DNA from 3 places in the Clostridium sp. TJA032 genome. Region 3 is predicted to be linked to each of the others. Evidence: a T-box and tRNA genes for the amino acid it is inferred to sense, from the RefSeq annotation. Region 3 holds a T-box; the other regions hold tRNA genes.
What was found. The T-box of region 3 lies ahead of metG (methionine--tRNA ligase). A T-box ahead of a tRNA ligase gene usually reads a tRNA of that ligase, here a tRNA-Met.
Positions count from the first base shown of each region.

Region 1: it encodes a tRNA-Met, which carries the amino acid that the T-box ahead of metG (methionine--tRNA ligase) is inferred to sense. The anticodon was not compared.
Region 2: it encodes a tRNA-Met, which carries the amino acid that the T-box ahead of metG (methionine--tRNA ligase) is inferred to sense. The anticodon was not compared.

Region 1 is NZ_JBZEFB010000007.1:4,211-7,502, reverse strand. It holds gene AC4FRL_RS11220 (cation:proton antiporter) at 1-541, shown strand, start outside; gene AC4FRL_RS11215 (hypothetical protein) at 787-1,314, shown strand; tRNA gene AC4FRL_RS11210 (tRNA-Met) at 1,400-1,475, opposite strand; gene AC4FRL_RS11205 (hypothetical protein) at 1,647-2,423, shown strand; gene AC4FRL_RS11200 (synaptonemal complex protein 1) at 2,782-3,292, shown strand, end outside.
Region 2 is NZ_JBZEFB010000002.1:57,091-60,382, reverse strand. It holds gene galU (UTP--glucose-1-phosphate uridylyltransferase GalU) at 1-333, shown strand, start outside; gene AC4FRL_RS07410 (VanZ family protein) at 563-1,252, shown strand; tRNA gene AC4FRL_RS07405 (tRNA-Met) at 1,349-1,424, shown strand; gene AC4FRL_RS07400 (alpha-galactosidase) at 1,714-3,292, shown strand, end outside.
Region 3 is NZ_JBZEFB010000004.1:75,965-79,256, forward strand. It holds gene metG (methionine--tRNA ligase) at 1-1,408, opposite strand, end outside; T-box leader at 1,487-1,743, opposite strand; gene AC4FRL_RS09795 (FUSC family protein) at 1,900-2,451, shown strand; gene AC4FRL_RS09800 (FUSC family protein) at 2,500-3,009, shown strand; gene AC4FRL_RS09805 (Na+/H+ antiporter NhaC family protein) at 3,093-3,292, opposite strand, start outside.

The DNA of each region.
Region 1 (3,292 bases), on a different contig from region 3:
AAGATTTGTAATTTTAGCCTTTGTTTTTTGTCTTTTACTTTCATTTTCAGCGGAAGAATTTTTTGGAGTTGCAGATATAACAGGAGCCTTTATAGCAGGTCTTGTACTTTCTGATTCAGAAAGAAGTACTTATTTAACTTCAAGGTTTGAAACCTTGTCATATATGCTTTTATCACCTATATTCTTTGCAAGTATAGGAATAAAGGTTAAGATAACATCTATGAGTAGTGCAATATTTATCTTCACCATATGTCTTCTTATAGTTGCGATATTAACTAAGGTTTTAGGCTGTGCCTTTGGAGCTAAGATGTGTAAGTATGAAAATAGAGAGGCTGTTCAGATAGGAGTAGGAATGGTATCTAGGGGAGAAGTTGCACTTATAGTTGCTAATAAAGGAATAGCTATGGGGCTTATGGTTCAAGAGTTTTTAGCACCAATTGTTATAGTAGTTGTATTAACCACTATATTAACTCCTATATTGCTTAAGTTAGTATTTACTAAATCAAAGAATAAAAATTCTAAAATTCTTTTAAGGGCTTAATTTTAAAAGTTATAAAACTATTATTTTTTATTAATTTATTTTTAAAATTATCTGTTAAAAATATAAATATTAAAGATTTTTAATAAGTAAATTAGTTAGATTATCAACTAGTGATTCCAATCCTTTAAAAGTAAAGCTTCTAGTATTAATATAATTTATATAATTATATAAGTACTAAAGCTTGAGTGTAGATTAAATCTACATTGAAACTTAAGTATTTGTATTTACTTTAGGAGGTAGTACAAATGAGCAAAGAAATAATTGATGTTGAAGTAGAAGAATATATACCATTTAATGATGCAGCAGATATGAAAGAGTTTAGAAGATTTCTTAAACAATATGGAATAGAAGATGGTTTAGAGGATGTTACATTAGAATATACTAAGAAAAAATTAGAAATGTTACTTGCTTTAGCTGATTCAGGAGAAGATGAAGAGTTAAGAGAGCATAAAGATATATTAAAAAGACTTTTAAATAACTTAAAGGGTGATAAAGCTAAAAGAGAAGCTATGAAAGCCTTATATGAGGTTTATAGAGAATATGAAGAATTAACAGGTTCTGAAAAAAATGATTTAATAGATACTAAAGAATTAGATCAAAAAATAAAAGAAGCTTTAAAGAAATATAAAAAATATGAGCATTTTAAAACTCATGAAGAGCAAATAGCTGAAAAGTGGATAAGAGAACTTAAAAAAGAAGCTATAGAATATAAAAAACAATACAAGGAATTAAAGAAAGATATAAGAAGAGATTTAAAAAATTTAGATAAATAATTTTATTTTAATAGTTCTAACATTTAAATTGTTAGAACTATTTTATTTTTTAAATAAAAAAAAGGATTCTTAAAAGAATCCTTTGTGGTTGCGGGAGCAGGACTTGAACCTACGACCTTCGGGTTATGAGCCCGACGAGCTACCGACTGCTCCATCCCGCGTCATTAAAATTTATCTACTACTCTTTAACTATACTTTAATATATAATTAAAGTCAAGGAAATTAGATATTTATTATATTTTAATTTGCATAAGTACTTAGAACTTTCTCTTTTGTGATATATAATAAATATAAGGACGTATATTATTTTAATTTTTTATTCAGGAGGAGAAATGTTTACCAAAGGTTTTGACGAGGCATATAATAGGGCTTTAGAACTTCAAGAATTATTTTATTTTGAAAAAGAAAAATATTGTGAAGAGCTAAAAAATGAAAATAGGGATATAAAGCACTTAGTTAACAAAATAAATGAAGAAAAAATATATATATTAGAAACACTAGTACCTAAATATGCTAAGAATATGAGTATTTTAGAGAGACAAAGTATAAAAGCTACTTTAGGAGAAGAAGTCAGTAGTGAATATATAATAAAGGATTATAATATACGACCTATTAAAGACTTACTACTGATAGATTATGATGAAAAGTCTATTGTAAAAAATTTAAAAAATCCTTTTGTTAAGATTTTCAAGATAAATAAAATAAATAAAAACTTAGATGAAGAAGCTATGGAGATACAATGTGCAAGAGATGAGATGAAGGATATATATTCTCTTGCAAAGGAAGATAAATTAAAGTTGATTAAAATTTATAAGTTAATATGTTCAGCTACTAATCTAGGAGAAGATGTTGAGGAAAGATTTAGAGATTATATTCCTATGATACAAAGTAGCAGATTAATTTATGGTGATTGTAATATTGAAAAGAGAAGCTATAAAATAGGAAATCTTATAAGATGCTATGAAGGGATAATAAAGTTTTTAGTTAAGTTATGTGAAACACGGTATAGAAAAGTTGAAGGAAATAAGGTTAAGTATATAAAGGATTCTTTAATTGATGAAAATTTAGAGGAACTAGCATTGTGGAAAGAAGAATTTAGTGAAATTTAGTTAAAGAATTTTATATCTTTCTTTTAATTTATAATCAACTATAAATTTTTGTGTATTTATGCAATATGTGTTTAAAACATAGAGAATAAAGAAAAAATATGTAGATTTTATTGAATTTTTAACCAGAATATGATAATGTCTACATATAGTAAATACTTATAGCGTGGTAGTATTTATTTTGGATTTGGTTGAAGAAGAATTTCTTCAGCCTTTATTTTTTTATATAGAGTTTTTACATAAATTTAAAATACAGTAGATTGTGATATTTTATTTATTTATTATGAAAAGTCATTATAAATGCCTATTTTAAATCATATATTCTATAAAGATTATATAAGTAGGGAGGAGATTTTTTATAATGAATACTATAAGTAATATATTACAATCTTTTTTAACGCAAAATATTTTAGGTTATGTTGGGATAATTTTAATTTTACTTCTTATATTTGTAGGATTTAACTATAATATTAGGGTTAAGAAGAAGTATGAACATCTTTTAAAAGCTTTTAAAGAAAGTGAATGGGTTCCATCTTTAAAAAATAAGGATGATAAAGAACTAAAATTTCTAAATTCAGAACTTAAAAAAATGGCAGAGGATTTTAAAAGAAGTGCTAAAAGTGGAACTTACAATATAAATACAGAGGTTATTATACAAAAAAACATAGATAGAAGAATATTAAAAGAAGAAAGTATTGCAAATATCTTACCTTCTATATCTATTGCTTTAGGACTTATAGGGACATTTTTAGGTCTTACTGTAGCTATTATGACAACTACAGGAGTTTTATCTTCAGGAACTCAAAGCATGGCTGATTTTTCAAAGAGTATGAATATGCCTTTAGGCAGTATGTCTAGTGCTTTTTGGACTA
Region 2 (3,292 bases), on a different contig from region 3:
GTTGCAATATTAGGAAGATACATAGTAACACCAAGAATATTTGAAATATTAGAAAAAACTGAGCCAGGAAAGGGTGGAGAAATTCAATTAACTGATGCCCTTTTAGAGCTTATGGGAGAAGAAGCTATGTATGCTTATGATTTTGAAGGAAGAAGGTATGATGTTGGAGATAAGTTAGGATTTTTAGAAGCTACTGTTGAATATGCTTTAAGAAGACCTGAACTTAGAGATGGGTTTATTGATTATTTAAAAGAAGTAGTAGTTAAAGAGCATATATTTACTAAAGATTTAGAAAATAACGAAGAAAAATTAGAAAATAAAAAAGAAGATTAGTATAGAGCTATATCAATTTATTTTGTAAAATATTATGACAATATTTAATTTAAGTTAAATATTGTCATGATATTAAGAATAAAAATTTGATATGGCTTATTTATTATTGAAATTGATTTAAAAAATTAAAATTGGATATAATTAATAAAGATTTTAGAATTTTAGTTAAAAATTTTTATAAAATATAATTATTAAATTTTAATATGAAAAGTAATAATAGGAGAATTTTATGATAATTATTTCTCAAAATGTTTTTTTTGTAGTAGGAGTTTTAGTCTTTTCTTTATATTTAATAATATTTAAATTAAGTAAAGAGAGTAATGAGAATATTATTTTAGAAAAATATTTTTCTAAGGAAGAAATATTTTTTTATTTATTTTGTATATATTTAATAGGAGTAGCATCTAAAGTTTATTTTCCTTTAACTATAGCTTGGGGAAAAAATTTAGTTTATAATCCTCCACAAATGTGGTTAAATCCATTAAAAAGTTTAAAAGAGATTTATTATTATAATGGATTATATGGTCTTTTATATCAAATATTAGGAAATTTAATTATGTTAAGTCCTTTAGCATTTTTTCTATGCTATTTTTATAATAAAAATGAGAATGACTTGATTTTTGGAGGTAATTTGATAAGAAAAGTAAAGAATTTTTTAAAAAAACTAGATGATAATAAATATATTTTAGTCAAGGGAGAAAAAATTCCTTCTTTAAAATCAATTTTAAAATTTTGTTTTTTTACTTCTTTATTTATAGAATGTACACAAATTATAATATCTTTAATTTTTCCAAATACACAAAGATTTTTTGAGGTTAATGATATTATATTTAATACTTTAAGTGGAGCTATAGGATATTATGTTTACATAAAAATGTTAACTTGTAATTTAATAAAAAATAAGCTTTTAAATAAATAAGAAGAGATTTTTATTATTTTAATTTTAAAATTCATTAATAATATTTGACTTATCATAAAAATAGGTATATACTTAGAATAAATTAAAAAATAATGACGCGGGATGGAGCAGTTGGTAGCTCGTCGGGCTCATAACCCGAAGGTCGTAGGTTCAAGTCCTGCTCCCGCAACCATAGAAAAGTTCTACTTTTTAAGTAGAACTTTTTTTATTTTTAATTTAAGGTATTTAAAAATATATTTATATAAAAATTAATATATGAAAATATGATAATAGCTTTAATTTATAGAAAAATAATAATATAATTTTGTTAAAGGATAAATTTGTATTATTATACTAAAAATAGAATTATTTAAATGTATATAATTATTGAATGTTAATTATTAATTAAAGTTTTATTATTTTTAGTGTTTTATATAAATTGTGATTATATGAATATAAGGGGAGGAGTTAATAATAACTTTATGAGAACTATGGGAATAAATTATAATAATGATTTTAAAACATTTCATTTAAAAACAAAAAGTACAAGTTATATATTTAAAATTACGGAAACAGGACATTTAAGTCATCTTTATTGGGGAAGAAAAATTAAAAGTGATAATTTAGAGTATTTTTTTAGAAGGAAAGCTTTTGGAAGCTTTTGTGCTGAAACAGAAGGAGGAAATGGATTTCAGTTAGAGTTAACTTCTCAAGAATGTGCAACCTTTGGTGCAACAGATTTAAGAAGTCCTAGCTTAGAATTTCAATATGAGGATGGAACTTCAGCAACAGACTTAAGATATAAATCACACAAAATATATAAAGGAAAGAAAAAAATTAACTCCTTACCTCATGTTTATATTGAAAATGATAATGAAGCTACTACTTTAGAGGTTAATTTAGTAGATTCTTTAAAAAAAATAGAAGTTATTTTAACTTATAATGTTTTTGAAGAATTTGACGCTATTACAAGAAGTTTAAAAATTATAAATAATAGTGATGATGATGTAAATATTGAGAGGGTTTTAAGTGTTAATTTAGATTTTAAATCTGAGGATTTTGATTTAATACAACTTTCTGGCGCCTGGGGAAGAGAGAGACATATTATTAGAAGTTCTTTAAGAAGTGGTAGTCAATCTGTTGAGAGTAGAAGAGGAGCAAGTAGCCATGGACAAAATCCTTTTATAGCTTTATGTACTAAGGAGGCTAATGAAAATTATGGAGAAGTTTATGGATTTAGTTTAATTTATAGTGGAAATTTTTTAGGTAATGTAGAAGTTGATATGTATAGAAATTCAAGGGTTCAAATAGGAATAAATCCTTTTGATTTTAAGTGGTTACTTGAAAATGGAGAAGAATTTCAAGCACCTGAAGTAGTTTTAGTTTATTCATCAGAAGGATTTAATAAAATGTCTCAAATTTACCATAATCTTTATAGAAATAGACTATGTAGAGGTAAGTTTAGAGATAAATTAAGACCTATACTTATAAATAATTGGGAAGCTACTTATTTTGATTTTGATGAAATTAAAATAAAGGAAATAGCAAAGGAAGCTTCAACTTTAGGAATAGAATTATTTGTTTTAGATGATGGATGGTTTGGAAATAGAAATGATGATAAAAGCTCTTTAGGAGATTGGTTTGTGAATGAGAATAAGCTAAAGGGTGGTCTTAAAAATTTAGCTAGTGATATAAATAAAATGGGATTAGATTTTGGATTATGGGTTGAGCCTGAAATGATTTCACCATTAAGCAAACTATATGAAGAACATCCTAATTGGTGTATTCACATTAAAGGAAGAGATAGGTCTAAAGCTAGAAATCAATTAATACTAGATTTATCAAGAAAAGAAGTTTGCGACTATATAATAGAAGCTATAAGTAATGTTCTTGAAAGTGCTAATATATCTTATGTTAAGTGGGATATGAATAGAAATATGACTGAGGTTGGTTCTTTAGGGTTACCTTCAGAAAGACAGAGAGAAACAGCACACAGATATATTTTAGGTTTATATAGGGTGATGGAAGAAATAACAAGTAGATTTCCAAATATATTATTTG
Region 3 (3,292 bases):
TTTCACTTGTTTCTGTTAAGAATGGTGAAATCATAACTGAAACAAATCTTAAAGTTTCTAATAAATTATATAAAACTGTTCCTAATCTTTCTTTTTTATCCTCATCTTTAGCAAGTATCCAAGGTGTTGTTTCATCTATATATTTATTAGCTCTTCCAATTAAAGTCCATATACTTTCTAAAGCTTCTGGAATTTTTAATGCTTCTATACTAGATTCAACTTTTCCTGGAGTAGCTAATGCTAAATTTATTAATTCATCATCAATAGGTTCTTTACATGTTGGTGCTTGAATAACTCCATCAAAATATTTATAAACCATAGCTATAGTTCTTGATAATAAGTTTCCTAAATCATTAGCTAAATCTGTATTTACTTTCTTTATGAATATTTCATTATTAAATAATCCATCTGAACCAAATGGTATTTCTCTTAATAAGTAATATCTTACAGCATCAGCACCAAACATATTAACTAAAACTACTGGGTCAACAACATTTCCCTTTGACTTTGACATTTTTCCTCCATCAACAAGTAACCATCCATGACCAAATACTTGTTTAGGTAACTCTAAACCTAAAGCCATTAACATTATTGGCCAATAAATTGTATGGAATCTTAAAATATCTTTTCCTATTAAATGAACATCAGCTGGCCAGAACTTTTTAAATAACTCTTGATTTTCTTGACCATATCCTAGAGCAGTTATGTAGTTTGATAATGCATCTATCCAAACATATATAACATGTTTTTCATCAAAACTTACAGGAATTCCCCAAGTAAAACTTGTTCTTGAAACACAAAGGTCTTGTAAGCCTGGTTTTAAGAAGTTATTTAACATCTCATTTTTTCTTGATTCTGGTTGAATAAACTCTGGATGTTCTTCTATATACTTAATTAATCTATCAGCATATTTACTCATTTTAAAGAAATAAGCTTCCTCTTTAGCTTTTTCAACTGGTCTTCCACAGTCTGGACAATTACCATTTACTAATTGAGTTTCTGTCCAAAATGATTCACATGGAGTGCAATAAAGTCCTTCATAAGAATCTTTATATATGTCGCCTTGGTCATATAATTTTTTAAATATCTTTTGAACTGCTTTAACATGATAATCATCAGTTGTTCTTATAAATTTATCATAATTTATATTCATCATTTTCCAAAGGTCTTTAATACCTGCAACTATTTCGTCAACATGTTCCTTTGGAGTAATTCCTTTTTCATTAGCTATTCTTTCTATTTTTTGACCATGCTCATCAGTTCCTGTTAAGAACATTACTTCATGACCTGTAAGTCTTTTAAATCTAGCTATAGCATCAGCTGCTACAGTTGTATAAGTGTTACCTATGTGTAGGTTTGTTGATGGATAATAAATAGGCGTTGTAATATAATATGGTTTTTTACACATTATTTTTTCCTCCTTAAATTATTACTTATTATTGTTTCCAAAAATTTCTAAAATATAAAAAGCCTCTATGGATAATCCCATAGAGGCGTTAATTACGCGATACCACTCTAATTCATACTTATGTCGCCATAAATATCTCGTCAAGTAACTCCTAAGTTTAACTTATTTTATTACTCTGCAATGTAACGGTTGCTCCCGTACTTTTCTAAAATAAAAATTCTCAAAAAGTCTGCTCCAAGTCCATCTTCATAAAGATTAATACCTCTGGCTTTCACCTACCCCAGCTCTCTTTTTATGTATTATTTCCTTATTACTCTTCTCTTCATTGCATTTATTACTTAATTTTAATTATATGATTAATTTTGTATTAATGTCAATCGTTTTTATTTTATAATTCTTTAAAATTCTTTTAAAGACATAATTTGTATTAATATAAAAATGTTATATACTATCTATAAATAATCATAATTTGTCAGGGAGGTATTATTTTAATGAAAGGCTTAACTCTGCCTAAAGTAGGTGCAAGAAATTTAAAGACCGCTTTAGCTGTAACTTTATGTATAGGCTTATTTGAATTAATACATAGGGAATATCCATTTTATGCTTGTATTGCTGCTGTAATATGTATGAAAGATACAGTTGAAAACTCTTATAAAATGGGAAAAAGCAGAATGATTGGGACTATAACAGGAGGATTAGTTGGTCTTACTCTAACATTTTTAGCCTTAAACCTTAGGTTAATAAAATTTCCTGGAATAATAACAGGAATAGGTATAGTTGTAACAATATATTTACTCAATGCCTTTAACAAAAAAGGTTCTGTTTCTATAGCCTGTATAGTATTAATAGCTATTATGACTAATTTACATGGTAAAGCACCTTATGCTTATGCCATAGATAGAATCATAGATACCTTTATAGGTATAATAATAGCTCTATTAATAAATAAGTATATATATAAATATGAAAATAAAGTAAAAAGTGATTTAGAAAATGTTGAAAATAAGATATCTGAAATAGAAAAAAATATAAAAAAGATATAATTAATTTTGAGGGAAATAAAAACACTAAAATTTATAGGAGGAAATTGTTTGTTTAAATTTAACCTGCAAACTATAGGCGCTAGAAACCTAAAAACTTCTCTTGCTGTATTTACATGCATAATAGTTTTTCATTTATTAGGTCGCTCTAGCGCATTTTTTGCCTGTATAGCTTCTATGATGTGTATGCAAGATACTGTTGAAAACTCTTATAAAATGGGTAAAAACAGAATGCTTGGAACATTTTTAGGTGCTATAGTTGGCTTAATACTAACTACAATTTGTAACTACTTTTCTTTTACACACTTTCTTATATACGCCTTTTTAACGGCAGTTGGTACAACTTTAGCAATATACCTATGCATACTGTTTAATTGTAAGGGAGCTATAAATAGTTCATGTATAGTAGTATTTGCAATAATGACCAACTTAAATGGTCTTGGTTCTTATGAATATGCTTTCAATAGAATCATTGATACCTTTATTGGAGTAATAATAGCTATTGTAATTAATAGACTTATTTTCCCATATCAAAAGAAAGAAGAAGAAAAAAAAAGTTAATAATTTTTTATATAATAAACTTTTATAAAACAAAAATAAGGAATAAAATCTTAATAAGATTTTATTCCTTATTATTTTTAAATTTAGCTACTAACTACTCTTTCATCTACCTTTTTACCAAATATCATAGTTAGTACAAATAATGCTACTAAAGATAATGGAAGTATTATGAAAATACTTAACCCTAATCCAGCTGGAATATAACCAAATACAACAGTTACAATTCCTACAAAAACAGAATACCATATCTGTGTTCTAACGTGTTCTATATGGTCACATCCTG